One region of the Streptomyces sp. NPDC001020 genome, then DNA from elsewhere that is predicted to be linked to it. Evidence: riboswitches for the same ligand, from Rfam matches in the RefSeq annotation. Region 1 holds a riboswitch; the other holds the start of a gene.

Region 1 (14,683 bases):
GAAAGGTACTCGATCAGCAGGGCGACGCCGACGGGTATGCGGGAGATCGCGGCGAAGTAGAACGCCTGGACACCGGCCACGGCGAGCAGGCCGAACCCGGCGAGCAGTGCGGGACGGCGGCGCAGCAACGCCCGATGGCGCACGGCGAGCGGCAGCATCACGAGCGCGGCGCCCGCGACCCGTAGCCACACCACATGGAGGGGGTCGAGCCCCGCCTGGATCAGCGGCTTGGCCGCGACACCCGATCCACCGAAGGCCAGCGCCGACGCGAGGGCGAGCCCCAGCCCGACGCCTCTGCCGTGCTTGCCCTGACTGCCGTTTGACGTATGCACCGGCACATGATGACAGGCAACGACATGAGCGTCACCCCTGATAGCTCCTGTCTCAGAGGATGGACCTGCCCACCCATCCGGCCGGGTTCCCAGCTCCGGTTCAGCGGTCGGCGTCCTCCCGCCACGGGTACTCCTCGACCCCTGCCGCCGCCCCGATCCGCGCGGGCAGCCCCCGGACGTCGACGCCCGCGCGTTCGAGGACCTCGACGGCCCGCGACTCGGGATCCACGACGATCGCGGCGAGCAGGTCGAGCCCGCATGCGCGTGCGTGACCACGCCGCTCGGCACGCGCACAGGCCTCACCCAGGGCGCTCGCCGCCGTCGGCGACCAGCCCTCCGGCTCGCTCAGCACCGGCAGGGCGCCGGAGTCCTCGACACTGCTCTGCCAGCGCAGGCCGTAGCCGATGGCGCGCTGGACGAGGTAGCCGAGCAGCCGTGCGACCTGCGGACCGTCGAAGACCGCACGGACCTCGGGGTCGGACTCGAGCAGCGTGTGCAGCAGATGTGCCGTGTCGATGTGCCGGTCCCCGGCCCGCAGCGCTCTCCTGCGGGCACCCGCGACCACCGCCGTCAGTGCGGCGGTGAGTCTGGCATCGAGGTCCGCGTGGCGCACGCCGCGCTCGGCGGCTGGTTGCTGGAAATGACAGGGTGGCACGTTCCCTACCCCATCAGCCCCGTCGGCCGAGGTCATCCCCGGCGGGCAGCATTTTCACGTCCGACACAGGTTGGGTATCGCTGACCGGGATCTCCTCCTTACGGAGGAGATCGCACTGTTTTCCCCGTAGGGCGCGCACTTCCTCTCTCGCGCCTCCGCCGACTCTCGGGGCGCGTTGCGCGGGGATTCGGAGAACCGGATTCCTGATGGTTCCTCAGTATCGAATGTTCCAGGCTCAGCAGCTACGTGCCGTTACACCTGCAGCAGCCGAAGCGAAGGAACCATCACATGGCCGAAGTCGGCGCGAAAGCAGGGGCCCTGGTGGGCCGCCCCGCCCGGGCAGCATGAACGCACCGGTCCAGCCGCTCCCGATTGGCCTTGGCCCGTCGCCTCCGTAAGCGTCTAGCGTCGATACATGCGGATTCGAATCGTCGACGCCTTCACCGACCGTCCCTTCTCCGGCAACCCGGCCGGGGTCCTCCTCCTCGACGCCTTCCCGGACGACAGCCGACTCCAGGACGTGGCCCGCGAGGTCAACCATGCCGAGACCGCCTTCGCCCACCGACTGCCCGAGGGCGGTGCGGCCGACTGGGCGCTGCGCTGGTTCACTCCTGCCACCGAGGTCGCCATGTGCGGCCACGCCACCCTCGCCACCGCCCATGTGCTGCACACCACCGGTGCCCACGAAGGCCCTGTACGGTTCGCCACCCACAGCGGCGTCCTGAGCGCCACACCGTGCGAGGACGGCTCCATCACCCTGGACTTCCCCACCGCGCCGCTCACCTCGGTCGACGTCCCGGAGGGCGTGGCCGCTGCCCTCGGCGCCATGCCCCTCACCGCCTTCGACAGCGGCCCGAACGTCGGCGACCTGCTTCTTGAACTCGCTGACGAGCAAACGGTCCTTGCCCTCTCCCCCGATCACAAGGCGCTCACCCGTCACTCGCGGCGCGGCATCATCGCCACCGCACGCGCGGAAGATCCCTCCCGGGGCTACGACTTCGTCTCACGCTGCTTCTTCCCGAACGTCGGGATCGACGAGGACCCGGTCACCGGCAGCGCCCACACCGCCCTGGCCCCCTTCTGGTCCGAACGCCTCGGCCGTGCCGACCTCACCGGCCTGCAGGCATCCCCGCGCTCCGGCCGCGTCCGTACGGAACTTCGCGGCGACCGCACCCTGCTCACCGGCCGCGCGGTCACCGTCATCGACGGCGACTTGCTCGCCTGACGCCACGACAGGGGCGTACGACACGCGCGTACGCCCCTGACCTCCATCCCGACCCGCGCCCGGTGCCCGGAGCCTTCACGCCGTCGGCAGCCACCCCACCTTTCCCGCCAGCAGCGCGTACCCCACGAACGCCCCTATGTCGAGCAGCGAGTGGGCCACCACCAGCGGGCCGACCCGGCCCCAGCGCCGGTACAGCCAGACGAAGACCACGCCCATCACCATGTTGCCCAGGAATCCGCCGATGCCCTGGTACAGGTGGTACGAGCCGCGCAGTACCGAACTGGCCACCAGGGCCGTACCGGGTGTCCAGCCCAACCGGCCGAGCCTGCGCAGCAGATACCCGACAACGATGACTTCCTCCAGGACGGCGTTCTGCAGCGCCGACAGAACCAGCACCGGGTACTTCCACCACACGTCGGGCAGTGCCTCCGGCACCACCGTGAGATTGGCGCCAACTCCGCGAGCGGCAAGGTAGAAGGCGATGCCCGTCGAGCCGATCGCCGCGGCGATCGCCGCACCGCGCCCGAGGTCCGGCCAGGGCCGCGTCCGGTCGAAGCCGAGCGTGCGCAGCGAGGCGCCCTCCCGCAGCAGGAAGTGGGCCACGAGCGCGACCGGTACCAGCGCCGACGCGATCCCGAAGAGCTGCCAGGCAAGATCGAGCCAGGGCCGTCCGGGCGCGGCCGAGGCGTTGAGGGTGGCTGCCTGTTCCTTGAGACCGCCCGGTTTGGTGACCGACCCGACAAAGCTGATCAGCGCGGAAACCCCGCTCGCACCGAGCGAAAGGCCCAGGACGAGCAGCGTCTCGTTCCTGAAGATCCGCCGCGTCGGCCGCTCCGCCACAAAAGATTCGGCCACCGACCCTGACTCCACCTGCACTCCCGCCTCCCATTGGGCAATCCCGTCGCATCCCCATCTTCGCCCCATCAGGGTCTCGAAAGAAGTTACGAAGATCGTGGGCGACGGGCCGTTGGAGGCCACCCTGCGGGAGCACGCTCCCCCAGAGCGATCGTGCGGGCGGGCCGGCGGTCAGGGGCGGTCGTACCGGCCGATCACCCGAGCGATGCCGGCCCCGGTGCCCCGACCGGCCAGGTGTGTACCGGCTCACCGATATGCATCAGCTCGTAGTACCGCCGTGTCATCCTGGCCAGTGCGGTCTGCCGGTCGAGCCCCTGCTCCAGGGCTCGGTGAAAGGTGGTGGACTGCCAGCTCGCGCCGTTGACCCTCAGCCGGCACCGCTCGTCGATCACTCCGAGGTAGAAGTCCCGGTCGGCGGGCTCGACGCCCCACGCGTTGAGCCCCGCCTCGGCGAGCGGAAGCAGTTCGTCGCGTACGAGGTCCACGGCCTCCACCTCGGTGGTGCCGCCGTGGCGCCCGCGCCGCGGCCACCTCAGGCGCGCCTCGATGCCGTACTGGCAGGCCGCGTCGAAGTTGGCCGCGGCGACCTCGAACGGAAGCCTCGTCCACACCGGCCGCGCCTCCTCGGCCAGGGCGCGGACGACGCCGTAGTAGAAGGCGGCATTGGCGATCACATCGGTGACGGTGGGCCCGGCGGGCAGCACCCGGTTCTCCACCCGCAGATGCGGAACGCCGTCGGCGATGCCGTACACGGGCCGGTTCCAGCGGTAGACCGTGCCGTTGTGCAGGACGAGCTCGGCGAGCCTGGGTATGCCGCCCTCGTCGAGGACCCGCAGGGGGTCCTCGTCGTCGCAGATCGGCAGCAGGGCGGGGAAGTAGCGCAGGTTCTCCTCGAACAGGTCGTACGCCGACGTGGTCCAGCGCTCCCCGAACCAGGTGCGCGGCCGCACGCCCTGCGCCTGCAGCTCGGGCGGGCGGGTGTCGGTGGACTGCTGGAACAACGGGGGCCTGGACTCTCGCCACAGCTCGCGGCCGAACAGGAACGGCGAGTTGGCGCCGACGGCGACCTGTGCGGCCGTGACCGCCTGCGCCGCGTTCCACACGTCGGCGAAACGCGCCGGTGTGACCTGCAGGTGCAACTGGACGGATGTGCAGGCCGCTTCCGGAGCGATCGACCGCGAGGTGCACACCAGCCGCTCCACACCGCCGATGTCGAGGGTGAAATCCTCACCACGGGCGGCCACGATCTGGTCGTTGAGCAGGGTGTAGCGGTCGACGGCGGAGAGGTTGGAGGAGACCAGGTCATCGCGGTCGAGGGTCGGCAGAATGCCGATCATCATGATTCCGGCGTCGACCTCCTTCGCCTTCCGATGGGCGTAGGCGAGCGAGGTGCGCAGCTCCTCGGAAAGCCGGTCGAATACCCGGCCACCCAACCTGTGTGGAGCTATGTTCACTTCCAGGTTGAACATGGCGAGTTCTGTTTGGAAATCTCGGCTTGCTATTTTCTCCAGTACTTGTGCATTCATCATTCTCGGCATGCTGTCGGGCCCCAGAAGGTTCAATTCGATCTCCAGACCCATGAGGTCCTTCGGGCGATCGAACCGCTTCTCCTCCAGCAGCCGCGCCAGCCCCGCCAGACACTGCCTGAGCTTGTCGCGGTAGCGCTGCCGATCGGACAGGTCGAACCCTCCTGCCACGACCTTCTCCCCCATCGAAGCGTCCCTTCTCGGCAGACCGAAGATCCGGCCACTGCTGTCCTGGGTCACGGGGATGATGCCCAGACGAGACGATCGATAACGTCCCGCGCGGGACCGCCGCCCGTTACGCTGACAGCAATCCGACCGGGCACATTCGCGAGGCATGAGGCAGCACGCAGTTTCAGCGCTCGAAGTGTCGTGAAAAACGCCGATGAGATTCGGCCGACCGTTACGGGTAAGTATTCCGAGGTCATCGCCCCGGCACCCGGTGTGACGCCGGACGAATACCTCTTGCCATCGACCGGATATCCCCTTGAATACGATCCGCGGGACAACTAGACGAAACGCCACCTGAACACTTGTCGTATAAACTCCGGCCATGGGGCAGAGAGTTGGCGCTCGCGGTCCTGAGCCCTGTCGTCACAGGCGCCGTTCGCCCGGGCACAGTCCCCACCCCTCTGACCCCCAGAGCTGACAGCGTCGTCCGCCCGCCCCGCCACGCCCTCGCGTCACCAAGCCTGTCGAATGAGAGGCGACCCACCATGCCGCTGCATGTCCCTCAGGCTCCCGCGCCCACTCTCCGCTCCGTCCTCACGGCACTCGGTTCTCCCACCGCGGTCCGCGAGGCCCCCACCCCGTCCCTGCGCACCGCCCAGGGCCCCGTCACACCCGAGCTCCCGCTGCCGGTGCACGTGCTGGACCGGATCACCCCGGAGGGCCCGTCGGTCACCCGGCTCGCCGGATGGCGTTTCCTCATCCGCAGCGGCGACCGCGCGGTGGCCGCCGCCGAGACCATGCTGACCCCTGACGGCTGGGCGTTCTCGCACTTCTTCGAGGGTCCCTACGTCGCCGCAACCGAGCGTGCTCTGCGTCAGGCCGAGACCTTGCAACAGCCCTACCAACCACGACTGTTGTCCGTGCCCGAGCTGTACATGCTCACCCTGTGGCTGCATGGCGACTGCGCCGCCGACGGCGCGGCCGGCCATCCCGTCGCGACCGATCTCCTGGTGCCACTCGCGCCCGCACCACCGGGTATCGCGGCACACCGTCCACACCGCGTCGCCGAGCTCCTTCCGGTCCTCACCCTCCGGATCACCCCGACCCCGTTGCTCGGCTCGCCCGCGTAGGCCCCGTCCCACCGTGCCCCGCCGCCAACGGCCGCGGGGCACGGCGCACGTCCGGCCGGCGACCATCTCGGCGATGTACCACCCGTCCGTGTTCCACGGTGCTCGTAGGACAGGCGTGCGAGTCGACCGTGCGGACTAGCCCCTTGTGACCATCGCGAACCACCCGAAGGGACAGTGCAGCTGGGATGAACCATCCGCACGGGTGACGCGTCATGAACCTGTGAGGAGCGGTGCCGCGAAATAGCTGCGAATTGATGCCCGCAGAGCAACACTGGGTGCAGAACGACTTATCGCCAACGGGGGGCGGCCATGACCGACATGCCGAGCCGCAGGACAGACACCACAGCGATCTCACACACCACGACAGAGCGAAAGATCCCATCCACCATGTGCCAGCACCAGCCACCGTGCCCGACAGCCGAATCCGCGGACCGGGAGTCCGCCCGCCTCATGGCGCACCACCCGGAGCAGGGATGGAGCCTGCTGTGCAACGGAGTTCTGCTCTTCGAGGACACCGGTGAGCTTCTGCCCGACGGCCAGATCATCGCCCCGCACCGCCCGCTCGGCACCGACCAGGTGATGACCGCCGCCTGAGCCGCGCGCACAGGGGCGCCGGTCGCGCCCCGACCACGGAGGGGCCGGACATACGAGGGGCCGGACCGGAGACATACGCTCCGAACCGGCCCCGACGCACGTCCGCAGGCGTTACTCCTGGTACGCGTCCAGCGGCGGGCAGGAGCAGACCAGGTTCCGGTCACCGAAGGCCTGATCGATCCGGCGCACCGGCGGCCAGTACTTGTCGGCGGCCGAGACGCCGGCCGGGAAGACGGCCTCTTCACGCGTGTAGGCATGCTGCCAATCACCGCCGAGCGCCGCAGCAGTGTGCGGGGCGTTACGCAGCGGGTTGTCCTCGGCGGGCCACTCGCCGGAGCCGACCTTCTCGATCTCCGCGCGGATGGCGATCATCGCCTCACAGAACCGGTCGAGTTCGGTCAGGTCCTCTGACTCGGTCGGTTCGATCATCAGCGTGCCGGCTACCGGGAAGGACATCGTCGGCGCGTGGAACCCGTAGTCGATCAGCCGCTTGGCGACGTCGTCGACGGACACACCGGTCGCCTTGGTGAGCGGGCGCAGATCGATGATGCACTCGTGCGCGACCAGGCCGCCCGGACCGGTGTAGAGCACCGGGTAGTGCGGCTCCAGCCGCTTGGCGATGTAGTTGGCGGACAGCACGGCCACCTGTGTGGCGCGCTTGAGGCCCTCCCCGCCCATCAGCCTGACGTACGCCCACGAGATCGGCAGGATGCCCGCGGAGCCCCACGGAGCAGCAGAGATCGGGCCGACGCCCGTCTCCGGACCGGCCGCGGGCTGCAGCGGGTGGTTCGGCAGGTACGGCGCCAGGTGCGCGCGCACGCCGACCGGGCCGACGCCCGGACCGCCGCCGCCGTGCGGGATGCAGAACGTCTTGTGCAGATTGAGGTGCGAGACGTCACCACCGAAATGGCCCGGCTTGGCGAGGCCGACCAGCGCGTTGAGATTGGCGCCGTCGACGTACACCTGGCCGCCCGCCTCGTGCACGGCCGCGCAGATGTCGGCGACGTGCTCCTCGAACACACCGTGCGTCGACGGGTAGGTGATCATCAGCACCGCGAGCTGCTCGCGGTACTGCTCGATCTTGGCCCGCAGGTCCTCGACGTCGATCTCGCCGTCCTCCGAGGTCTTCACGACGACGACCTTCATGCCGGCCATCACGGCGCTGGCGGCGTTTGTGCCGTGCGCGGAGGACGGAATGAGGCAGACAGTGCGCTGGTCGTCGCCGTTGGCCCGGTGGTAGCCGCGTACGGCGAGAAGACCGGCCAGCTCGCCCTGCGAACCGGCGTTGGGCTGGAGGGATACCTTGTCATAGCCGGTGACCTCGGCGAGCCGTTCCTCCAGCTCACGGATGAGCGTGAGGTAGCCCTGCGCCTGCTCGGCGGGCACGAAGGGGTGCAGCTGCCCGAACTCGGGCCAGGTGACCGGTTCCATCTCCGTGGTCGCGTTGAGCTTCATGGTGCAGGAGCCCAGCGGGATCATGCCGCGGTCGAGCGCGTAGTCACGGTCGGCGAGCCTGCGCAGGTAGCGCAGCATCGCGGTCTCGGAGCGGTACTCGTGGAAGACCGGGTGCGTGAGGTAGTCGTCACCGCGCAGCAGTTCCTCGGGCAGCGCGTCCTGGGTGCTCGCGTCCAGCGCTTCGATGTCACCGTCGACACCGAACGCGGTCCACACGGCAACCAGTCGGTCCCGCGTGGTCGTCTCGTCGCAGGCGATCGACACATGGTCGGCGTCGACGAGGCGCAGGTTGACCCCCCGTTCACAGGCGGCGGTGACGACCGCCTCGGCCCGGCCCGGCACCCGCACGGTGAGCGTGTCGAAGTAGACGCCGTGGACGACCTCGACCCCGCCCGCCGTGAGGCCCGCGGCGAGGACGGTGGCATACCGGTGGGTACGCCGCGCGATGGTCCGCAGTCCCTCGGGCCCGTGGTGGACGGCGTACATCCCGGCCATCACGGCGAGCAGCACCTGGGCGGTGCAGATGTTGCTCGTCGCCTTCTCACGGCGGATGTGCTGCTCCCGCGTCTGCAGGGCGAGCCGGTAGGCCTTGTGCCCGTCCGCGTCCACGGAGACGCCTACGAGCCGACCGGGCAGGCTGCGTGCGAACTTCTCATGCACCGCCATGTATCCGGCGTGCGGCCCGCCGAAGCCCATCGGCACACCGAAGCGCTGCGTCGTGCCGATGGCGATGTCCGCGCCCAGCTCACCCGGCGAGGTCAGCAGCGTCAGGGCGAGCAGGTCGGCGGCAACGGTGACCAGCGCGCCGCGTTCGTGGGCCTCGTGGATGACGGGCTTGATGTCGCGCACGGCTCCGGAGGCGCCCGGGTACTGGACCAGCACGCCGTTGATCTCGCGCTCGGCGACCTCGGCCGGAATGCCGTCGCGCAGGTCGGCGACGACGACCTCGACACCGGTCGGCTCCGCACGGGTCTGGATCACCGCGATGGTCTGCGGCAGCGCGTCCGCGTCGACCAGGAACAGGCCCTTCTTGTTCCTGCCCATGCGCCGGGACAGTGCCATCGCCTCGGCCGCCGCCGTGCCCTCGTCGAGCAGGGAGGCACCGGAGGTCGGCAGACCGGTGAGGTCGGCGACCATGGTCTGGAAGTTGAGCAGAGCCTCGAGCCGGCCCTGCGAGATCTCCGGCTGGTAGGGCGTGTAGGCCGTGTACCAGGCTGGGTTCTCCATCACGTTCCGGAGGATCACCGGCGGCGTGAAGGTCCCGTAGTAGCCGAGACCGATCATGGAGCCGAGGACCTGGTTGCGGTCGGCCAGGGAGCGCAACTCAGCCAGTACCTCGGCCTCGGTGCGCGCGCCCGGCAGGTCCAGGGCGTCGGCATTCTTGATCACATCCGGGACCGCGGTGGCCGTGAGCTCGTCGAGCGAGCCATAGCCGACCTGCGCGAGCATCTTGGCCCGCGCCTCCTGGTCAGGCCCGATGTGACGCTGCTCGAAGGGAATGCCCTGTTCGAGCTCGGAGAGCGGAATGCGATGGGCGGTCATTGCGGAGGCCTCCTGGGTCTGACGCGACCTTCGAGGGGCACCACGGCACTGGCACCCCGACGGCCTCCCCCTCTGTCATCTCAACCTGAGAGCTTCGCCGGTCCGCACCAAGGCGCTCCGGCTTTCACCGTCGGTGAGAGCGGAAGCCGTCGACACCCGCCCTGCTTTCCAGAGTGACCTCGTCCGTGCGGTACGTGTGCCTGAGAGATTCCGGGGAGGATTTGCTCCTTCGGCGTCTCCGGATCATTCCGGAGAACTCTCCCGCGCGGGGTCAACAGCCGCTTGCCAGACTACCAGCGAGGACGATGCAGGAGCCCTCGAGTGGGCCTTCGAGTGGCCGCCTCCCTGAATGTGCTCTTTTGTAGTGGCTACGGATGAGTTGCGACCAGTTGGAGGGACCGTGCAGACCGACATCGATCCGCGGAATCTGATCGGCCGCAAGGCGTTCGACCGCCATGGCGTCAAGATCGGCACGATCGACGAGATCTACCTCGACGACGCGACCGGCATACCGGAATGGGCGGCCATACGCACGGGACTGTTCAGCAGGGACGCGTTCGTCCCCCTGGAGCCCAGCGAGCTGGTGGAGGGCACGCTGCGAATCCCCTTCGACCGCGCCCTGATCAAGGAGGCCCCCGACTTCGGCGTCGGACGTCACCTCTCCCCCGAACAGGAGCTGCAGCTCTACCACCACTACGGCCTCGATGTGGCCGCACCTCCTCCGCCGCCGGACCGCGACTTCGGGCGTCTGGCGGGGTCCGACGGGGGTTGAGGCCCACCCGCCCGCACCTCCGGCGCCATTCGCCCCGTGTCCTGCCTCCGGCCCGTGTGACGCCCCGTGGGACGGTCGACAAGCGCTGTTGCAAGGCCGTCGAAAGCCGCCGTCAGGCCCCTTAGTCCCTCGGGGCGGCCGGCGGCTCCGCGGACTCGGGCACCCGCGTGACCAGGGGCAGCGGATCCGCCGGTTCCAACCGCGGATCGTCGGCGCGGAACGTGCGAACACGCCCCGGCTTCGAGTCGGGGGTCTCGAACCGTACGGTCACCCTGCCCAGCCCGCTGCCCTGCACCCAACCGTGCCCGTACTCCGAGTGCCGGACGTCGTGACCCGCACGCCAGACCCGCTCGGACGGGGTCCGCGCCCCCTCCTCAGCGGGTTCCTCCGCGTTCTCGGGCTCCAGGTGCTCCTCCGTGGAGACCTCGCCCGTAGCCAGATGCGCTTGGGCGAACAGATCCTCCTGCGTGTAGTCGGCGAGCCCGCTGACGCCCACCCCGAGCAGTCGCACCCCGCCGGTGGTGTCCACTGACTCCAGCAGCCGCGCGGTGGCCTCCCGCACCACCGTGGGGTCGTCCGTGGGCCCCCGCAGGGTGTCGGAGCGGGTCAGCGTCGAGAAGTCGTACCGGCGCACCTTCAGCACGATGGTCCGACCCGACAGCCCGGCCTCCCGCAATCGCCGCACACACCGGTCCGCGAGCCGCTGCACCTCCAGACCGATCCGGAGCCGGTCATGGATGTCCACGTCGTACGTGTCCTCGACCGATACGGACTTCGCTTCCCGCTCGGCCACCACCGGCCGCTCGTCGCGTGCCAGCGCCATGGCGTACAGCGCTTGCCCGTGGGCCTTGCCCAACAGCCGTACCAGCTCGTCCTCGCCCGCCTCTGCGATGTCGTCGACCGTGGTGATACCGGCCCGCCGCAGATGGTCCCCCGTCGCGGGGCCGACGCCCGGCAGCGTGCGCACCGGCATCGGACCGAGCAGCGCACGCTCGGTTCCCGGGCGTATCAGCACCAGGCCGTCCGGCTTGGCCTGCTCCGAGGCGATCTTCGCGAGCATCTTGGAAGCGGCGAGCCCCACCGAGCCCGTCAACCCGGTGACCGCCCGGATATCCGCGCGCAGCCGCACCCCCGCGAGCCGCGCCGACTCCTCGTCCCAGGCCGCTCCCCCGGCCTCCAGGTCCACGAACGCCTCATCCAGGCTCAGCGGCTCCACCAGCGGCGACAGGGTCCCCAGCAGCGCCATCACCTGCTCGCTGATCTCCCGGTAGAACCCGAAGCGCGGCACCAGATACGCGGCGTTCGGCGCGAGCCGGCGCGCCTGGGCCATGGGCATCGCGGAGTGCACCCCGAAGACCCGCGCCTCGTACGAGGCGGTGGCCACCACTCCGCGCGGCCCGAGCCCGCCCACGATGACGGCTTTACCGCGCAGGCTCGGCTTGGATGCCTGCTCCGCCGAGGCGTAGAAGGCATCCATGTCGAGATGCAGGATCGTGGGCGCGGTTCTCACATGTCCGATGCTGCCCTACACCACTGACAATGCGGCGGGCGCGCGGCGGCTTGCCCGCGACTGGACCGGAAGCCCCGCCGCACGGCACCCGTCCCAGGCCCTAGACAGCTCGGTTGCGCCGTCGAGCCAACTCGTCCGTGGCGTTGTGGCCGACAATGGTCTCGCCCGTGTCGACGCGCTCTCCGTGCAGATGGGACAGTGCTCTTTCCACGTCCTGCCACACGACACCCACGGCGATACCGAAGATGCCCTGACCGCCCTGGAGCAGCGCATGCACCTCGCCCGGGGACGTGCACTCGTAGACCGTCGCGCCGTCGCTCATCAGCGTCATCCGCTCCAGATCACGGAATCCGCGCTGCCGGAGGTGCTGGACGGCGGCACGGATGTTCTGCAGGGACACACCGGTGTCGAGGAACCGCTTGACGATCTTCAGTACGACGACGTCCCGGAAGCTGTATAGCCGTTGCGTCCCCGACCCGTAGGCGGGGCGTACGCTCGGCTCGACGAGACCCGTCCTTGCCCAGTAGTCCAACTGCCGGTAGGTGATGCCCGCGGCGGCGCACGCGGTGGGACCGCGGTAGCCGATGTGCTCGGAAGCCGCCTCTCCTTCACCCGGCACCGCCGTCGGCTGCTGAGGGTCGGAGTCGGCCAGGTCTCCGTGGTGGGGGTACCCCCCACTTGAGCGAAGCCGAGAGCTCGGGGAAGAAGACGGGCCGCTCTCCCCCAGTCTGCGTCCGGGGGCACCCCCAGCCGCACCGCCGCCGCTGCTACTCACGCCGACCTCCGTCCTCGACTGCCCTCTCGACGGTAGGCAGTCACCAGGGGTGCGTCAACGATCGCCACACTCGGCACGCCGAGTGATAATCACCCTAGGAGTGGTTTCCCGTGCCCTTCCGCGGGGAAAGGCTAGCCGAATGTTCTGGCGGTGGGCCGAGGGGACGTCGCCCCGGTCACTGGCGTATAACGCCTCACCCGCAGCCGTCCGCCCCGTCGAGAGCATCCGGCCCGAAGGAAACCGCTGCTCGATCGCGCGTTCGCCGCTCCGAGCCCTCCCGAGTCGGCTCTTCGGCTGCGTTCGCCCCGAAACGGCCTCAGGCCCAGCCGGCACCGGTGAGACCCGCCGCTCAGCCCGGAGTCCCGTACCACTCGGCCGACCAAGCCCTCAGGTGCACCGTGCCTGTCAGCCAGGCACTTCGCAGACCACCGCGTCACTGGCTGCTCGTACCGAAGTCCTCCGGCGAGATCTGGTCGAGGAACTCGCGGAACTTCTCGACCTCGTCCTCCTGCTCGTCGGGGATCGCGATACCTGCGTCGTCGAGCACGCCGTCACTGCCGTAGATCGGCGTTCCCGTGCGCAGCGCCAGCGCTATGGCGTCGGACGGGCGGGCACTCACCTCGACACCGCTGGCGAAGACCAGCTCCGCGTAGAAGACGCCTTCACGCAGGTCCGTGATGCGCACTTCCGTGAGCTCCTGACCGACGGCCTCCAGCACGTCCTTGAACAGGTCGTGGGTCAGCGGTCGCGCGGGGGCCATGCCCTGCTGGGCGAAGGCGATCGCCGTCGCCTCCCCGGGGCCGATCCAGATGGGGAGGTAACGGTCGCCTCCCACTTCACGCAGGAGCACGATCGGTTGGTTGGAGGGCATCTCGACCCGGACACCTACGACATCGAGCTCATTCACACAGCAACCCTAGGCCGTGCTCGGGATGTTTGGGTAGTCGGGCACGGAACGGCTGGACGATCCGCCGACGGCAAGCCCCGTGGTTCAGGGGTGTCGCACACCCAACGCGGAGCGCACCAGTGCCGCGTGCAGTTTCACCGCGAGCCCCGCCAGTTCCTTCGTCCGGGCCTCGGCGTGCGCTCTGGTCTGCGGATTGCGGTGCAGCCTCAGCGGGGCCACGACCTGGTCCACGAGGCCCGCCTCGCGGTCCGCAGCGGCCTTCATGACCCGCAGATGGCGCGGCTCGATCCCGTGACGGCCCAGTTCGGCCACGAGGGTGGCCACCGTGACGGCCTCGGCGTCGTACGTCCCGTCCGGCAGCGGCACGAGGAGACCGTACGACTCCCACTCCTTGAGCTGCTCCCCGCTGATCTCGACGGCCGCGAGCAGTGCCTCGCGGCCGATCCGCGCGACCGTGGGTGCTTCGGGGTCGCTCAGAAGACCGCCGTGCACCTCCGTGTCCGGCGCGTCGCGCTGCTGGCGGCCCAGGGACGGCAGCCACACCTCCTCGCCCCGCTCCAGGGCGTCAAGGTGCTCCCGGATGACCTTCAACGGCAGGTAGTGGTCCCGTTGCATCCTCAGCACCCGAGCAAGGCGCTCGACGTCATGGGCAGTGAACTTGCGGTATCCCGAGGGGGTGCGTTGCGGCTCGATGAGCCCCTCGGACTCCAGGAAGCGGATCTTGGAGATGGTGACTTCGGGGAACTCCTCGCGCAGCACGTTCAGCACCGTGCCGATGCTCATCAGCCGGTTGTCCGCGGCGGCGGTGCCGCTATTGGCACCGCCGCTCGGTGTGTGACGCATGGACCCTTCCCTGGCGGGTCAGATACCCCGCTGGCTCGCGTAGAAGACCAGCCTGTACTTGCCGATCTGCACCTCGTCGCCGTTGTTGAGGGCGACCTGGTCGATGCGCTCACGGTTGACGTACGTGCCGTTGAGGCTGCCGACGTCGGCGACCGTGAACATGCCGTCCGGACCGCGACGGAACTCCACATGCCGACGCGACACGGTCACATCGTCCAAGAAGATGTCGCTCTGGGGGTGGCGCCCCGCCGTGGTCAGATCGCTGTCCAGCAGGAAGCGGCTGCCCGAGTTGGGGCCACGTCGCACCACCAGCAGTGCCGAACCGAGCGGCAGCGCGTCGACGGCCGCCTGCGCCTCTGGGGAGAGCGTCGGCATCGGCGTCTGTCCGGTGGCC
Region 2 (14,683 bases), on a different contig from region 1:
CAATTGCTGGAACACCCTCACATTCTCACCTATCGCAAGGCGTGCGCCTTACAAAGCAAGGCCAAGGCTGCGAATGGCCGGGAATGCCCAGCAGACACCGCGAGGGAGGCCGCCGCGGTGGCGATGGCCTCCCTCACTGTCGAACGGTGAGTCCTGGGAGTTGGTTCAGGACTCGGTGGAGCGGGACGACTCGGACGCGTCGGAGGATCCGGTGGCCTCCGTCGTCTCCTCGGAGGCGGTGGCCGCGTCCTCCGAAGCCGCGCCCTCCTCGGAAGCGGCAGGCGTCCCGGCCGAAGCGGCGGGCTTGTCCTCCGAAGCGGCGGGCTTGTCCTCCGAAGCGGCGGGCTTGTCCTCTGAAGCGGCGGGCTTGTCCTCGGCAGCGGCAGGCTTCTTCTCGGACTCGGCTTCCACCTCGGCCGCGACCGCCGCCGACGTCTCCGCCGACTGCGCCAGAACCTCGTCCGCCACCAGCTCGGCCGCCTCCTTCGCGGCCGACAGCAGGACAGTGTCCTGCGGTGCCTGGTCCTCGAAGTTCTCCGGGTGGTGACAGGCGACCCGCTGACCCGGCCTGAGCTCCACCAGCACGGGCTCGGTCGTCTTGCAGATCTCCGTCGCCTTCCAGCACCGGGTGTGGAAGCGGCAGCCGCTCGGCGGTGCGATCGGCGAGGGGACGTCGCCCCTGAGCAGGATGCGCTCGCTCTTGACGTTCTTCCGCTTCGGGTCCGGGATCGGGACCGCCGACATCAGCGCCTTGGTGTACGGGTGCATCGGCGCCCGGTACAGCGAGTCGCGGTCGGCCAGCTCCATGATCTTGCCGAGGTACATCACCGCGATCCGGTCCGAGACGTGCCGGACGACCGAGAGGTCGTGCGCGATGATCACGTACGTCAGGCCCAGTTCCTGCTGGAGGTCGTCGAGGAGGTTGACGACCTGCGCCTGGATAGACACGTCCAGCGCGGAGACCGGCTCGTCCGCCACGACCAGCTTCGGCTTGAGCGCGAGCGCGCGGGCGATGCCGATGCGCTGGCGCTGGCCGCCGGAGAACTCGTGCGGGTAGCGGTTGTAGTGCTCCGGGTTGAGGCCGACGCGCTCCAGGAGCTCCTGGACCGTCTTCTTGACCCCGCCCTCGGGCTTGACGCCCTGCAGCCGGAACGGCGCGCCGACGATCGTGCCGATGTTGTGGCGCGGGTTCAGCGACGAGTAGGGGTCCTGGAAGATCATCTGTACATCGCGGCGCAGCGGGCGCATCCCGCCCACACCGAGGTGCGTGATGTCCGTGCCCTCGAACTCGATCTTCCCGGAGGTCGGCTCGAGCAGCCGTGTGATCAGTCGGCCCATGGTCGACTTGCCGCAGCCTGACTCTCCCACGACGCCCAGGGTCTCCCCCGCTCGTACGTCGAAGGTCAGGCCGTCCACCGCCTGCACCGCCGCGACCTGCCGTTTGAACAGGCCCTTCCTGATCGGGAAGTGCTTGACCAGGCCATCGACCTTGAGCAGAGTTTCGCCCTTGGCGGGCTCAGGAGAGGTCGCCGGCGATTCCGACGCCTGCTGAGGGATCGTCATCTCGGGTCCTTTGGCGTCCGTCACAGCTTCGGCGCAATCTCTTCGTTCCAGATCCGCTCCCGCTCCTCGGCCGACATGTGGCAGGCAGAGAAGTGCCCGGAGCCGACCTCGCGCAGTTCGGGGCGCTCGCGGCGGGTGATGTTGTCCTTGGGGATGTCCGCGTACGGGCAGCGCGGGTTGAAGGCGCAGCCGCTCGGCAGATTGATGAGGCTGGGCGGGGAGCCCTTGACCGGCGTGAGCCGCTCGGTCTGCTCCCGGTCGATGCGCGGCATCGAGCCCAACAGCCCCCAGGTGTAGGGGTGTTCAGGCTTGGTGAAGACCTCGGCGGCGGGGCCGCGCTCGACGCAGCGGCCGCCGTACATGACGAGCAACTCGTCGGCCATCTCCGCGACGACACCGAGGTCGTGCGTGATCATGATGATGGCCGAGCCGAACTCCTTCTGCAGGTCGCGGAGCAGATCGAGGATCTGCGCCTGGACCGTCACGTCGAGGGCCGTGGTCGGCTCGTCGGCGATGAGTAGCTCGGGGTTGTTCACCAGAGCCATGGCGATCATCGCGCGCTGGCGCATACCGCCGGAGAACTCGTGCGGGTAGGCGTCGACCCGCTTGTCCGGCTGGGGAATTCCGACCCGGTCGAGCATCTCGATGGCGCGCTTGCGGGCGGTCTTCTTGTCGACGTCGTGGTGGACCCGGTAGGCCTCCACGATCTGCTTGCCGATCGTGTAGTACGGGTGCAGCGCGGACAGCGGGTCCTGGAAGATCATCGCCATCTCGCGGCCGCGCAGCTTGCGCACCTTGTCCGGGTCGGCGGAGAGCAGCTCGGTGCCGTCCAACCAGATCTCGCCGCTGATCTGCGCGCGGCGCCGGCCGTACTGACCGGCCGTGTGCAGGCCCAGGATGCCGAGCGACGTCACGGACTTGCCGGATCCGGACTCGCCGACGATACCGAGCGTGCGGCCCTTCTCCAGCTTGAACGAGAGCCCGTCGACGGACTTGACCATGCCGTCGTCGGTCGGGAAGTGCACCTTGAGGTCGCGGACCTCGAGGAAGGCGTTGGGGGCACCGGACGCGACGGGTTCTCCGACCGCCGCGCCGGCGTTGTGCAGTTCGGTCATCCCAGCCTCACTCGTGGGTCGATGACGGCGTACAGAAGGTCCACGACGAGGTTGGCGACGGCGATCGCGAGGGCCGCGAAGAGCGTGACGCCGAGGATCACGGGCAGGTCCTTGTTGGTGATGGCCTGGACCGCCGCGAGGCCGAGGCCCGGCAGGTTGAACGTGGACTCCGTGAGCACGGCGCCGCCGAGCAGCACGCCGAGGTCGAGTCCGAAGACGGTGAGGATCGGCGTCATCGCGGAGCGCAGGGCGTGCCGGGTGATGACGGCGGGCTCACCGAGGCCCTTGGCGCGCGCGGTACGGATGTAGTCCTCGCCCAGGATCTCCAGCATGGTGGCGCGGGTGAGACGGGCGTACATCGCGGCGTTGAGGAAGGCGAGCACGATCCACGGCAGGATCAGCGTCTGGAACCAGGTGCCCGCCGAGTCGTCGGTGGAGAGACTGTCGGCGATGTGCACCAGGCCGAGGTTGTGCACGAAGATGCCCATCGCGACCATGCCGGTGAAGAAGACCGGGAGCGAGACACCACCGAGGGCGGTGGTCATCGCGGCGCGGTCCCAGATGGTGCCCCGCTTGAGAGCGGAGACCACACCGGCGGCGACACCGGCGGCGAGCCACAGGACGCAGGCGCCGGCGGCGAGCGCACCGGTGATGGGCAGCGCGTCCTTGAGGGTGGTCCAGACGGGTACCTCCGTACGGAAGGAGTACCCGAAGCAAGGGGCGGAGCAGTGGGTCACGTCATTGCCGTTGGCGTAGTCGCGCCCCATCGGGATGCCCTTGATGAAGTCCCAGAACTGGACGAGCACGGGCTCGTCCAGACCGAGCTTTACCCGGATGCCAGCGAGCTGCTCGGCTCCGGTTGCCTTGCCGGCGAAGAGGACGGCGACGTCCTGACCCGCCCATTTGGGCAGCATGAAGAAGATGGTGAACGTCGCGAGCAGTACGACGAGCACCATGATGACTACGGCGAACAGGCGCCGGATGAGATAAGCAAGCACTGTGCGCGGCCCGACGGTGGCCACGAACTCCTTGTGGGGGTCCGTGACCATCGCCCGGGGCCATCACCTGCCCTTCGGACTGGCGGGTTTCGGCGGCTGAGCTGAGGGGCCGGGCAACGGAGCAACTCCGTTGCCCGGCAGGGGCGTTATTACTTGACGACGCCGAGAGAGACGTAGTCGTAACGGCCGTTGTAGGCGTCGGCCATGTAGGCGTTGGTCAGACGCGAGCCACGCCAGGTGATGTTCTTCTCGTAGATGAAGGGCATCCAGTCGGCCTGGTCGAGGATCCGGTGGTCGAGCTCCTCGTAGATCTTGCCGGCCTTGTCGGCGTCGGTCTCGGCGATCGCCTTGTCGAACAGGCCGTCGATCTTCGGGTCCTTGATCTGGGACTCGTTGTAGTTACCGGTCTCGGCAATGAACCGGCTGTCCCACAGCGGCTGGCCGAAGCCCTGGCCGGACGGGAAGTCCGGGCCCCAACCGCTCATCGTCATGCCGTAGCCGCGCTCCTTGACGACCTTCGGCGAACCGGTGATCGACGAGATCTCGGCGCCGTCCAGCGGGTTCACCTCGACCTTGATGCCGGCCTTGCCGAGCTGCTCCTGCAGCGCCTCGGCGGTGTCGACCTCGCCCGGGTTGTTGTTACGGGCGGTGAGCTTGGTGGAGAAGCCGTCCGGCTTGCCGCAGGCCTTCAGCTCTTCCTTGGCCTTGGCCACGTCCGCCTTGCCCTTACGGGCGAGGACACCGTACGGGTCGTAGTCGCTGTGGCCCTTGATGGAGGCCGGCAGAGCGGAGTTGGCGATCGAGCCACCGGCGACCTCGCCGCCGCGCACCTGCTGGAGGCTGGCGAAGTCCGTCGCGTAGAACACGGCCTTGCGGCAGTGGACGTTGTCGAGCGGCTTGGCGGTGTGGACCAGGGCGACGTAACGGACGAAAGAGGTCCGCATGTTGTCGACGTTGGCCTTGTGGTCCTGGAGGGCGGTGACGCGGCCCGACTGGGTCATGCCGGTGCCGTTGAGGTCGACGTCGTAGTCGCCGGCCATCAGGCGCTTGTCGTTCTCCTCCAGGTTGGCGGAGATCGTCACGTCGACCTTGTCCGGAAGCGCGGCGCGGATCGGGTCCGAAGCCTTCTTCCAGTTGGTGTTGCGGACCAGGACGATCTTCTTGCCGGGCTTGTACGTCTCGAACTTGTACGGGCCCGAGGAGAACGGACGCTGGGTGTACTTGGCAGCCGTGTCCTTCTCCTGCTTCACCGGCGAGCCGCCCGGCATGGCGAGGAACTGCTCGAAGTCACCGTTGGGCTTGGGCAGGCGGAAGACGATGGTCTTGTCGTCGGGCGTCTCGATCGCCTTGAGGCCGAGCTTGTCCTTCGACTTGTCCTTGTACGGGCCCTTGTACTCGCCCTTCGGGTCGAGGTTCTGCTTCAGGTAGACCGGACCGCCGGTGATGACGTCATCCGCCCAGATGCGCTCGATGCCGTACTTGACGTCCTTGGAGGTGATCGGCGAGCCGTCCTCCCAGGTGATGCCGTCGCGCAGCGTGTACGTGTACGTCTTGCCGCCGTCGCTGATCTTGCCGGGGGCGGTGGCGAGGTCGCCGACCAGCTCGGTCGACGCGGCGCCCGGCTTCGGCGCGTAGCTGACCAGCTGGCGCGTGTAGAAGCGCATGAAGTCCCACGCCATGCCGTAGTAGGCGCGCTGCGGGTCGGCGGAGTCCAGGTCCTGCTTGCCGACCATCCTCAGCGTGCCTCCCTTCTTCGTGGAAGGGTTGGCGACCTTGTTGTACGCGGCGTCGAAGCCCGCGCCCTTCGACGAGCCCTTGGACTCGTTGTCGTCGCCACCCCCGCACGCCGTGGTCGTCACCAGCGCCGCGACCACGAGGGCGGCGCCGGCGGCGAGCCGTCGCTTCGAGGAACCATTGGGCATTTTCTCGTGACCTCCGAGATCGCGGCCCCGGACAGTTGCCGGAAGACCATGGAGTCGAGCCACCTGACGGGGCGACAGGGGCGATTCTTGTGCAATCGGTTGGGCTGTGGTGGCGTCCGGCTCTACCGGGTGCCCTTGGGGTCGAGCGCGTCACGCAGACCGTCGCCGAAGAGGTTGAACGCGAGGACGGTGACGAAGATCGTCACACCCGGGAAGACCATGAACATCGGGTCGTGCTCGTAGGTCCCGAGCGCGTCGCGGAGCATGCCTCCCCAGGACGCCGTCGGCGGCCGGACACCGGCGCCGAGGAAGCTGAGCGCCGCCTCCGTGAGGATGTTCGTCGGGATCATCAGCGTCGCGTAGACGGTGATGGGGGCCACCAGGTTCGGCAGCAGTTCACGGAAGAGGATGTGCCGCGAGCCGCCGCCCAACGACCGTGCCGCTTCCACGTATTCACGCTCTCGCAGGGAGAGCGTCTGTCCTCGGACGATACGTCCGATGTAGGGCCAGCCGAAGAAGCCGATGACCAGGACGAGGACCGCGATGCGCACCCCACTGCCGGTCAGGCCCAGCATGTCGTCGGGGAGCACCGAGACCAGGGAGATGATGAAGAGAAGCTGCGGGAAGGAGAGCAGCAGGTCCATCACACGGCTGATCAGCGCGTCGACCCAGCCGCCGAAGTAGCCGGCGATGATGCCGAACAGGGTGCCGAACGCGACCGCGACGAGCGCCGCGAGGAACGCCACGAGCAGGGAGATCCGGGCACCGTAGACGATGCGGCTGAACACGTCGCGGCCCTTGTTCGGCTCGACGCCGAACAGGTAGTCGCCGCTGACACCGCCGAGCGAACCCTTGGGCAGGTTGGTCAAGGGGTCCAGTTCGTTCTGGTGGAACTCGTTCGGCGGGTGGCCGAGCAGGCTCACGATGAGCGGAGCGAAGACCGCCACCAGAATCAGGAAGACGACAACGATGCCACCGCTCAGGGCAACCTTGTCCCGCTTGAGACGGTTCCAGGCGATCTGCTTCAGCGACCGACCCTCGACCTTGCGACCTCCGTCGCTCGCGGCGGCATCGACCGGCGCGGTTGGTTCCGCTTCCGCAGTCGTGTCGTGCAATGGTGCCGTCATCGTGGCAGGGACCCCTCTCAACCGGCGGTGACCGGCCCACACTTGCCGCTGTAGCGGCGTGGTTCAGTCCGTCGTACACAGGGGCGAGCCCCCTTGAATGGGGAGTCTTCAATGCACTGGCGATCCGCTGCCAGGCTTGACGATGAATGGATGCGTAAACGTGATGCGGGCTGGTGTGTTCCGTTATCCGAACAGTGGGTAACGGGGGTCGGACGTATGCCAACTGGGACACATCAGATGAGGGAGGACCTTCCCCATCATCTCTGCGCGAAGAAGGTCACCAGGTACTCACCCGCTCACAGACGGGAGTTGACGGAGTATCAGTAGCGGTCGTACGCCGGTGGAAAGCCGTAACCGCCCGCCGCCGGTGCCGGCGCCGGGGCCACGTGGGCCTCCCGGTCGTAGAAGGGACGGGCTTTGGCGCGCAGCCACATCGCGACCGGGTCGTACGCGTCTGACATCGCGACCGTCGACACCGGCAGCCCCTCGGGGACGGCGACAACGGACTGCTGCATCATCGCGCGCACCGAGTCGACGGCGGGCGGCGAGGTGTCGTACACGTCCAGGCCGATCGCCAGATACGGTGCGCCGAGCGCGGGCTGCACCCAGGCGCGGCGCAGCGAGCGCACGGCGGACGTACGGTGCGCGTTCTGCGTGAGGAGGGCGTAGAACTGCGGGATCTCGATGGCCGGTTCGGTGAGCCGCAGCGGTCCGGCGGGCTGACGCTCCAGACCGGTGGCGATACGGCGCAGGTCCAGCCAGGGGATGCCGACGCCGCCGCCCGGCGCATGCGGGTTCAGCCACAGGCCGTAGTGGTCCGGGTAGAGGGTGCGGGCCACGTCGAGGACGTCGACCACCTCGTACGACCGGTTCCAGCCGCTTGCGGAGAGTTCCTGGGCGGAGGTGACGCAGGGCGCGTAGGCGTGCCCGTCCACCTCCATGTTTCCGTACTGGGCGTCGGGTGAGCCGGCCTGGCCGTGCCAGAGCAGCATCCAGACCTGGCCGGACGACGGGGTCGCGAGCGTACGGAGCAGCGCCTCGTAGGCGTCGTAACGCCCGGGCGTCACCTGGCTCAGCATCTGCTCGACCTTTCCCCAAGGTCTCGACTGCGTTCGACCACGGGAGTCCCCATCGGCCGCGGCCGTGCCCGACGCACTCACCCGCTACCACCCCTTCATGGCAAAACTGACAACCCCGGCGGATACCTCCGGTGCGTTGCGCGCGGACTCCGGCCGCACCACCCCGACCGGGCCATTCTCCACGTCCGGCGGACATTGCGCCCCACCGCGGCGTCGCCGCGGGCGGGATCCCGACCGGATACCGACTGGCTACCGACTGGCTACCGACTGGAGCTGAACGCCGCCCGTCGGCCCATGTAACCAGGTTACGGCGCCATACTGACAGCGACTTGACACGCGTCGACCCTGAGGCCTCCGGCCCGCGCGAGCGACGATGGTTCAGTAACCGTGCTGGTAGAACGGCCGCACCTGTTCGCGCAGCCACTCCCCCACCGGGTCCTGGGCCACATCGAGGAACACCATGTTCACGGGTGTCCCGACCGGCACCTTGCCCAGCGCGCGGCCGAGCGCGTCCAACGCAAGGGTGCGTATGTCGCCCTCCGCGGAGGAGAGTTCGACGCCGATGAACATCACGGGGTCAGCGGTCTCGACAGCCGCCATGCAGCGGCGTGCGGTGAGCACGACACCGGTCGTCGCGAACTCGGCCGACGCGGCGGCGAGGAAGTCCACCGGATCGTCCTGCCAGTCGGGCTCGAAGAGACGGACGCGGCCGCCGCTCACGGGCCCGTCCAGCGGGCTTTGCCCGGCCCGGCACAACTCGGCCACCGCGTCCGGCGGGAGCGGCACACCGACCACGCCGTCCGGGTTGAGCGCGATACCGACCTGCGGGGGCAGCCCGCGGGCGAACTCGACGGCGGGCGCGATCGCGTACGCCATGTGACTGCCGACGACCTGGCGGAACTGCTCCTCCGAGCTGAAGACGGGGACGTACGCCTGCCCGTCGATCTCCAGCGTGGGCAGGTCGAGGGGACCGCTGCTGGGTCCGCCGCCGCTCGGCAGCGGCACCCACACGAAGCTACGGCCGAGGACCTCCACGATCCGGCCACCGGCCGAGGGAACGCCGAGCGAGGCGGAGAGCACCTCCTCCAACTCGTTACCCGGCCATCCGCCGTGCGGATGGGGGTGCGCCTGTGCCGGGAAGTCCGCGGGAAGGTCCGCCGGGAAGTCCATCTGCCTACCGCCTGCCGAGAACGCTGCTGAGGTGGAAAAGGCTAACGGGTGCGCGCGAACGACCGGTCACCCCGCGAAGTCGATCCGGCGCAGTACGTTCGCCGCGTCCCGGTCGAGCAGGATCGCCGAGCCACAACCCTCCGGCAGGTCGCCCCGCTCCATGGCGCGCAGCAGGCGGCGGTTGGCCCTGCGGTGCCGCTGGAACGCGTACCGCGAGACGCCGCGGCCGCGTTCCCCTTGGCTCGCCAGGGCCGTGTCCGGGGTGACGTCGAGTAAGAGCAGATGGAGCGTGCCGCCGCGGCGGCGGGCCTCCCGGGCCAGCCAGGCGCGCACCCAGGCCTGCGTACCGCAGTCGTGCACGACGACTCCGGTGTCGGCGCGCAGGGCCCGGCGCAGCCCGGCGTAGTGGGCGAGGCGGACGACCGGGCGGTAGACCGCGTAGGGCAGGAATCGGGCACATCGCGAGTCCCAGCGGTCGCGGGTGTCCTGGGAGTCGACACTGACCCCTGGTACGGCGCGTCGTATGAGCGTGGACTTGCCGCTGCCGGGCAGACCGGTGACCACGACGAGGTCCCGGGCGGCGAAGGTCAGTGCGTGCGGGCTGTGGCCCGCACGTCCGCGCAGGTCGCGGACCACGGCCGCGCACGGCGGCCCGCAGGCGTCGCAGAGGGGGACTGCGGGCTGCTCGGGCATCGCGACGCCCCCCGTCGCACACGCCGAGGTGGTCTTCACCGTGATCGACCTCCCTTGGGATCAGGAGCCTGGAATCAGGAGCCGCCTCCCCGCGGAACGTAAAGAGAAGGTAATGCATGATGTCCTGGGATTCCGTGCACATACGGCCACGGGTCGGTTACAGATGCGACCTGCCATGATCGGGCGACGCGTGCAATGATGTGCGCGCCAACTGCATACCGGCCGCTTGAATCCGCGCGGGAGAGTTCCGGGTACGCACATGCGTCCGGGCGCCGAAGGAGCAAGTCCCTCCCTTGAATCTCTCAGGCCCCTGATACCGCGCGGGCGAGGCACATCTGAAAAGCGAGCCGCGCTACGGTGGCTCCACCCAAGGTGCAAGCCGTGACGACTCCGCTCGCGACGTCATGGCGAACCTCTCAGGTTCCGATGACAGATGGGGAGGAACGACCTCGCCCTCTCCCACGCTCGGCTTCGCTCGCGCGGGGGACCGCACATCCTTGGGAGCAGCACCGATGAGCAGTAGCCCCCTGCGCCGTACCGCGCTCGATGCCCTGCATCGTTCGCTGGGCGCGACGATGACCGACTTCGCCGGCTGGGACATGCCGCTGCGGTACGGCTCCGAGCGTGACGAGCACGTCGCCGTCCGTACGAGGGCGGGCCTCTTCGACCTCTCCCACATGGGGGAGATCGCGGTGACCGGTCCCGAGGCGGACCGCCTCCTCAACTACGCACTGGTCGGCGACCTCGCCTCCGTGGGCGTCGGCCGGGCCCGCTACACCATGATCTGCCAGGAGGACGGCGGGATCCTCGACGACCTGATCGTGTACCGACTGCGGGAGCAGGAGTACATGGTCGTGGCCAACGCCTCCAACGCCCAGCTCGTGCTCGACGCGCTCGTGGAGCGTTCCGCCGGCTTCGACGCCGAGGTGCGCGACGACCGGGACGCCTACGCGCTGATCGCCATCCAGGGCCCCGAGTCCCCCGGCATCCTGAAGTCCCTGACCGACGCCGACCTGGACGGCCTCAAGTACTACGCCGGTCTGCCCGGCACGGTCGCGGGCGTCCCCGCGCTCATCGCGCGCACCGGGTACACGGGCGAGGACGGCTTCGAGCTGTTCGTGGCCCCGTCCGACGCCGAGAAGCTGTGGCAGGCGCTGACCGACGCGGGTACGCCCGCGGGACTCGTCCCCTGCGGGCTGTCCTGCCGGGACACCCTGCGCCTGGAGGCGGGCATGCCGCTGTACGGGAACGAGCTGGGCACGTCCCTGACGCCGTTCGACGCCGGGCTCGGCCGGGTCGTGAAGTTCGCCAAGGAGGGCGACTTCGTGGGTCGGGAGGCGCTGCGTGAGGCCGCTGACCGGGCCGCGGAGAACCCGCCGCGCGTCCTGGTCGGCCTGGTCGCCGAGGGTCGCCGCGTGCCGCGGGCCGGGTACGCGGTCGTCGTCGGCGGCGAGCCGGTCGGCGAGGTCACCTCCGGCGCCCCCTCCCCCACGCTGGGCAGGCCGATCGCGATGGCGTACGTCGACGCCACGCACGCGGCACCGGGCACGCCCGGGGTCGGGGTGGACATCCGGGGCAAGCACGAGCCGTACGAGGTCGTGGCGCTGCCGTTCTACAAGCGCCAGAAGTAGACAACCGGGAGCGGGCCGGACGTGACACCGCACACACCGCCCACGTCCTCGCCCGCTCACACAGCGTCTCCAGTAATCCCCCATTCACCAGCACTCCCCCGCGTACAGGAGAATTCAGGTCATGAGCAACCCCCAGCAGCTGCGCTACAGCAAGGAACACGAGTGGCTGTCGGCCGTCGAGGACGGCGTCGCGACGGTCGGTATCACGGAGCACGCGGCCAACGCGCTCGGCGATGTCGTGTTCGTCCAGCTCCCGGAGGTCGGTGACACGGTGACCGCGGGCGAGACCTGCGGCGAACTGGAGTCGACCAAGTCGGTCAGCGACCTCTACTGCCCGGTCACCGGCGAGGTCACCGAGACCAACCAGGACGTCGTGGACGACCCGTCACTGGTGAACTCCGCCCCGTTCGAGGGCGGCTGGCTGTTCAAGGTACGCGTCGCGGAGGAGCCGGCCGACCTGCTCTCCGCCGACGAGTACGACGCCCACATCGCCGGCTGAGGAGTCGTAGGACACATGTCGCCTCTGAACACGCCCCTGCACGAGCTCGACCCGGACGTCGCCGCCGCCGTCGACGCCGAGCTGCACCGTCAGCAGTCCACCCTCGAGATGATCGCCTCGGAGAACTTCGCTCCGGTCGCGGTCATGGAGGCCCAGGGCTCGGTCCTCACCAACAAGTACGCCGAGGGCTACCCGGGCCGCCGCTACTACGGCGGCTGTGAGCACGTCGACGTCACCGAGCAGATCGCGATCGACCGGGTCAAGGCGCTGTTCGGCGCCGAGTACGCCAACGTGCAGCCGCACTCGGGTGCCTCCGCCAACCAGGCCGCGCTGTTCGCCCTGGCCCAGCCCGGCGACACCATCCTCGGCCTGGACCTGGCGCACGGCGGCCATCTGACGCACGGAATGCGGCTGAACTTCTCCGGCAAGCAGTTCAACGTGGTCGCCTACCACGTGGACGACACCGGTCTGGTCGACATGGCCGAGGTCGAGCGGCTGGCCAAGGAGCACCGGCCGAAGGTGATCATCGCAGGCTGGTCGGCGTACCCGCGGCAGCTGGACTTCGCCGAGTTCCGCCGGATCGCGGACGAGGTCGAGGCGTACCTGTGGGTCGACATGGCGCACTTCGCGGGTCTCGTCGCGGCCGGTCTCCACCCGAACCCGGTCGAGCACGCGGACGTGGTCACCTCCACCACCCACAAGACGCTGGGCGGCCCGCGCGGTGGCATCATCCTGGCGAGGAAGGACTTCGCGAAGAAGCTGAACTCGTCGGTCTTCCCGGGCTTCCAGGGCGGCCCCCTGGAGCACGTGATCGCGGCCAAGGCGGTCTCCTTCAAGGTCGCCGCCTCGGAGGAGTTCAAGGAGCGCCAGCGCCGTACGGTCGAGGGCGCGAAGATCCTCGCCGAGCGGCTGACCGCGCCGGACGCCCGCGAGGCCGGCGTCAACGTGCTGTCCGGCGGCACGGACGTGCACCTCGTCCTGGTCGACCTGCGCGACTCCGAGCTGGACGGCCAGCAGGCCGAGGACCGCCTGCACGAGGTCGGCATCACCGTCAACCGCAACGCCGTCCCGAACGACCCGCGCCCCCCGATGGTCACGTCGGGCCTGCGGATCGGCACGCCGGCCCTGGCGACCCGCGGCTTCACGGCCGAGGACTTCGCCGAGGTCGCGGACGTCATCGCCGAGGCGCTGAAGCCGTCCTGCGACGCCGAGGCGCTGAAGGCCCGAGTGAAGGCCCTGGCCGACAAGCACCCGCTGTACCCCGGTCTGACGAAGTAGTTCATCCCCGTGGCGGCACCGCGCACACCGCACCCGCACTCACCGTGAGCGCGGTGCCCGCCCCAGCCCCACCCCCCGTATTGAGGAGTCTTTGTGGCCGTCTCGGTCTTCGACCTGTTCTCGATCGGCATCGGCCCGTCAAGCTCCCACACGGTCGGCCCGATGCGCGCGGCCCGTATGTTCGCCCGCCGACTGCGCAACGAGGAGCTGCTGGGCTCCGTGACCTCCCTGCGTGTCGAGCTGTACGGCTCGCTGGGCGCGACCGGACACGGCCACGGCACACCGAAGGCCGTGCTGCTCGGCCTGGAGGGCGCCTCGCCGCGGACGGTGGACGTGGAGACGGCGGACACCCAAGTGCAGACGATCAAGGAGTCGGGCCGGATCCGTCTCCTCGGCGAGCACGAGATCGCCTTCGACTTCGACGCGGACCTGATCCTGCACCGCCGTGAGACCCTCCCGTACCACGCGAACGGCATGACGCTGTGGGCCTACGGTGCCGACGGAGCCGAGTTGCTGTCCAAGACGTACTACTCGGTGGGCGGCGGCTTCGTCGTCGACGAGGAGGCGGTGGGCGCGGACCGCATCAAGCTGGACGACACGATCCTGAAGTACCCCTTCCGCACGGGCGACGAGCTGCTGCGCCTGACGAAGGAGACGGGTCTGTCGATCTCCTCGCTGATGCTGGAGAACGAGCTGGCCTGGCGCACGGAGGAGGAGATCCGGACCGGGCTGCTGGAGATCTGGCGGGTCATGCAGGCGTGCGTGGCGCGGGGCATGTCCCGGGAGGGCATCCTGCCCGGCGGCCTGAAGGTGCGCCGCCGCGCGGCCGTCACCGCGCGCCAGCTGCGCGCCGAGGGCGACCCGACGGCCCGCGCGATGGAGTGGATCACGCTCTACGCGATGGCTGTGAACGAGGAGAACGCCGCCGGTGGCCGCGTGGTCACGGCCCCGACGAACGGCGCCGCGGGCATCATCCCGGCGGTCCTGCACTACTACATCAACTTCGTGCCGGGCGCGGACGAGGACGGGGTGGTCCGCTTCCTGCTCGCCGCAGGCGCGATCGGCATGCTCTTCAAGGAGAACGCGTCCATCTCCGGCGCGGAGGTCGGCTGCCAGGGCGAGGTCGGCTCGGCCTGCTCGATGGCGGCGGGCGCGCTCGCCGAGGTGCTGGGTGGCACGCCCGAGCAGGTGGAGAACGCGGCCGAGATCGGCATGGAGCACAACCTCGGCCTGACCTGCGACCCGGTCGGCGGTCTGGTGCAGATCCCGTGCATCGAACGCAACGGCATGGCCGCGGTCAAGGCGGTCACGGCGGCGCGGATGGCGATGCGCGGAGACGGTTCGCACATGGTCTCCCTCGACAAGGTCATCAAGACGATGAAGGAGACCGGCGCGGACATGTCGGTGAAGTACAAGGAGACGGCTCGGGGCGGGCTGGCGGTCAACATCATCGAGTGCTAGGGAAATAGACCCTGACCAGCGTGTTTGCATCTTTCAGCGCTGTCAGGTCCTTCCCTGCTTACGCGACGGAAAGTCCCCGGAAAGCCCCCGGGACAGACTTGAAAGTCCCCGAAAAGTCCCCGGGAAATCACGCGGGATGAGCGTCTG

The links. A riboswitch is a leader RNA that binds a small molecule or an ion and turns the genes downstream of it on or off. The one in region 1 is predicted to bind glycine.
Region 2: linked by a shared signal. The riboswitch ahead of gcvT (glycine cleavage system aminomethyltransferase GcvT) and the one ahead of gcvP (aminomethyl-transferring glycine dehydrogenase) in region 1 are both predicted to bind glycine.

The regions. Positions count from the first base shown of each region.
Region 1 is NZ_JBSFLQ010000040.1:57,535-72,217, forward strand. Features, by position in the region: gene ACWDEX_RS30125 (EamA family transporter) at 1-338, opposite strand, end outside; gene ACWDEX_RS30130 (Clp protease N-terminal domain-containing protein) at 433-1,023, opposite strand; gene ACWDEX_RS30135 (PhzF family phenazine biosynthesis protein) at 1,403-2,212, shown strand; gene ACWDEX_RS30140 (CPBP family intramembrane glutamic endopeptidase) at 2,288-3,088, opposite strand; gene ACWDEX_RS30145 (glutamate--cysteine ligase) at 3,262-4,779, opposite strand; gene ACWDEX_RS30150 (hypothetical protein) at 5,307-5,891, shown strand; gene ACWDEX_RS30155 (DUF5999 family protein) at 6,279-6,485, shown strand; gene gcvP (aminomethyl-transferring glycine dehydrogenase) at 6,597-9,482, opposite strand; glycine riboswitch at 9,661-9,756, opposite strand; gene ACWDEX_RS30165 (PRC-barrel domain-containing protein) at 9,883-10,254, shown strand; gene ACWDEX_RS30170 (DNA polymerase IV) at 10,376-11,764, opposite strand; gene ACWDEX_RS30175 (MerR family transcriptional regulator) at 11,865-12,539, opposite strand; gene ACWDEX_RS30180 (bifunctional nuclease family protein) at 12,973-13,446, opposite strand; gene ftsR (transcriptional regulator FtsR) at 13,531-14,289, opposite strand; gene ACWDEX_RS30190 (FHA domain-containing protein) at 14,308-14,683, opposite strand, start outside.
Region 2 is NZ_JBSFLQ010000019.1:66,833-81,515, forward strand. Features, by position in the region: gene ACWDEX_RS19665 (trimeric intracellular cation channel family protein) at 1-15, opposite strand, end outside; gene ACWDEX_RS19670 (dipeptide ABC transporter ATP-binding protein) at 166-1,563, opposite strand; gene ACWDEX_RS19675 (ABC transporter ATP-binding protein) at 1,584-2,678, opposite strand; gene ACWDEX_RS19680 (ABC transporter permease) at 2,675-3,676, opposite strand; gene ACWDEX_RS19685 (ABC transporter substrate-binding protein) at 3,826-5,598, opposite strand; gene ACWDEX_RS19690 (ABC transporter permease) at 5,721-6,725, opposite strand; gene ACWDEX_RS19695 (enhanced serine sensitivity protein SseB C-terminal domain-containing protein) at 7,046-7,885, opposite strand; gene ACWDEX_RS19700 (enhanced serine sensitivity protein SseB) at 8,183-8,974, opposite strand; gene ACWDEX_RS19705 (AAA family ATPase) at 9,041-9,712, opposite strand; glycine riboswitch at 9,895-9,996, shown strand; gene gcvT (glycine cleavage system aminomethyltransferase GcvT) at 10,180-11,298, shown strand; gene gcvH (glycine cleavage system protein GcvH) at 11,420-11,797, shown strand; gene glyA (serine hydroxymethyltransferase) at 11,813-13,075, shown strand; gene ACWDEX_RS19725 (L-serine ammonia-lyase) at 13,169-14,536, shown strand.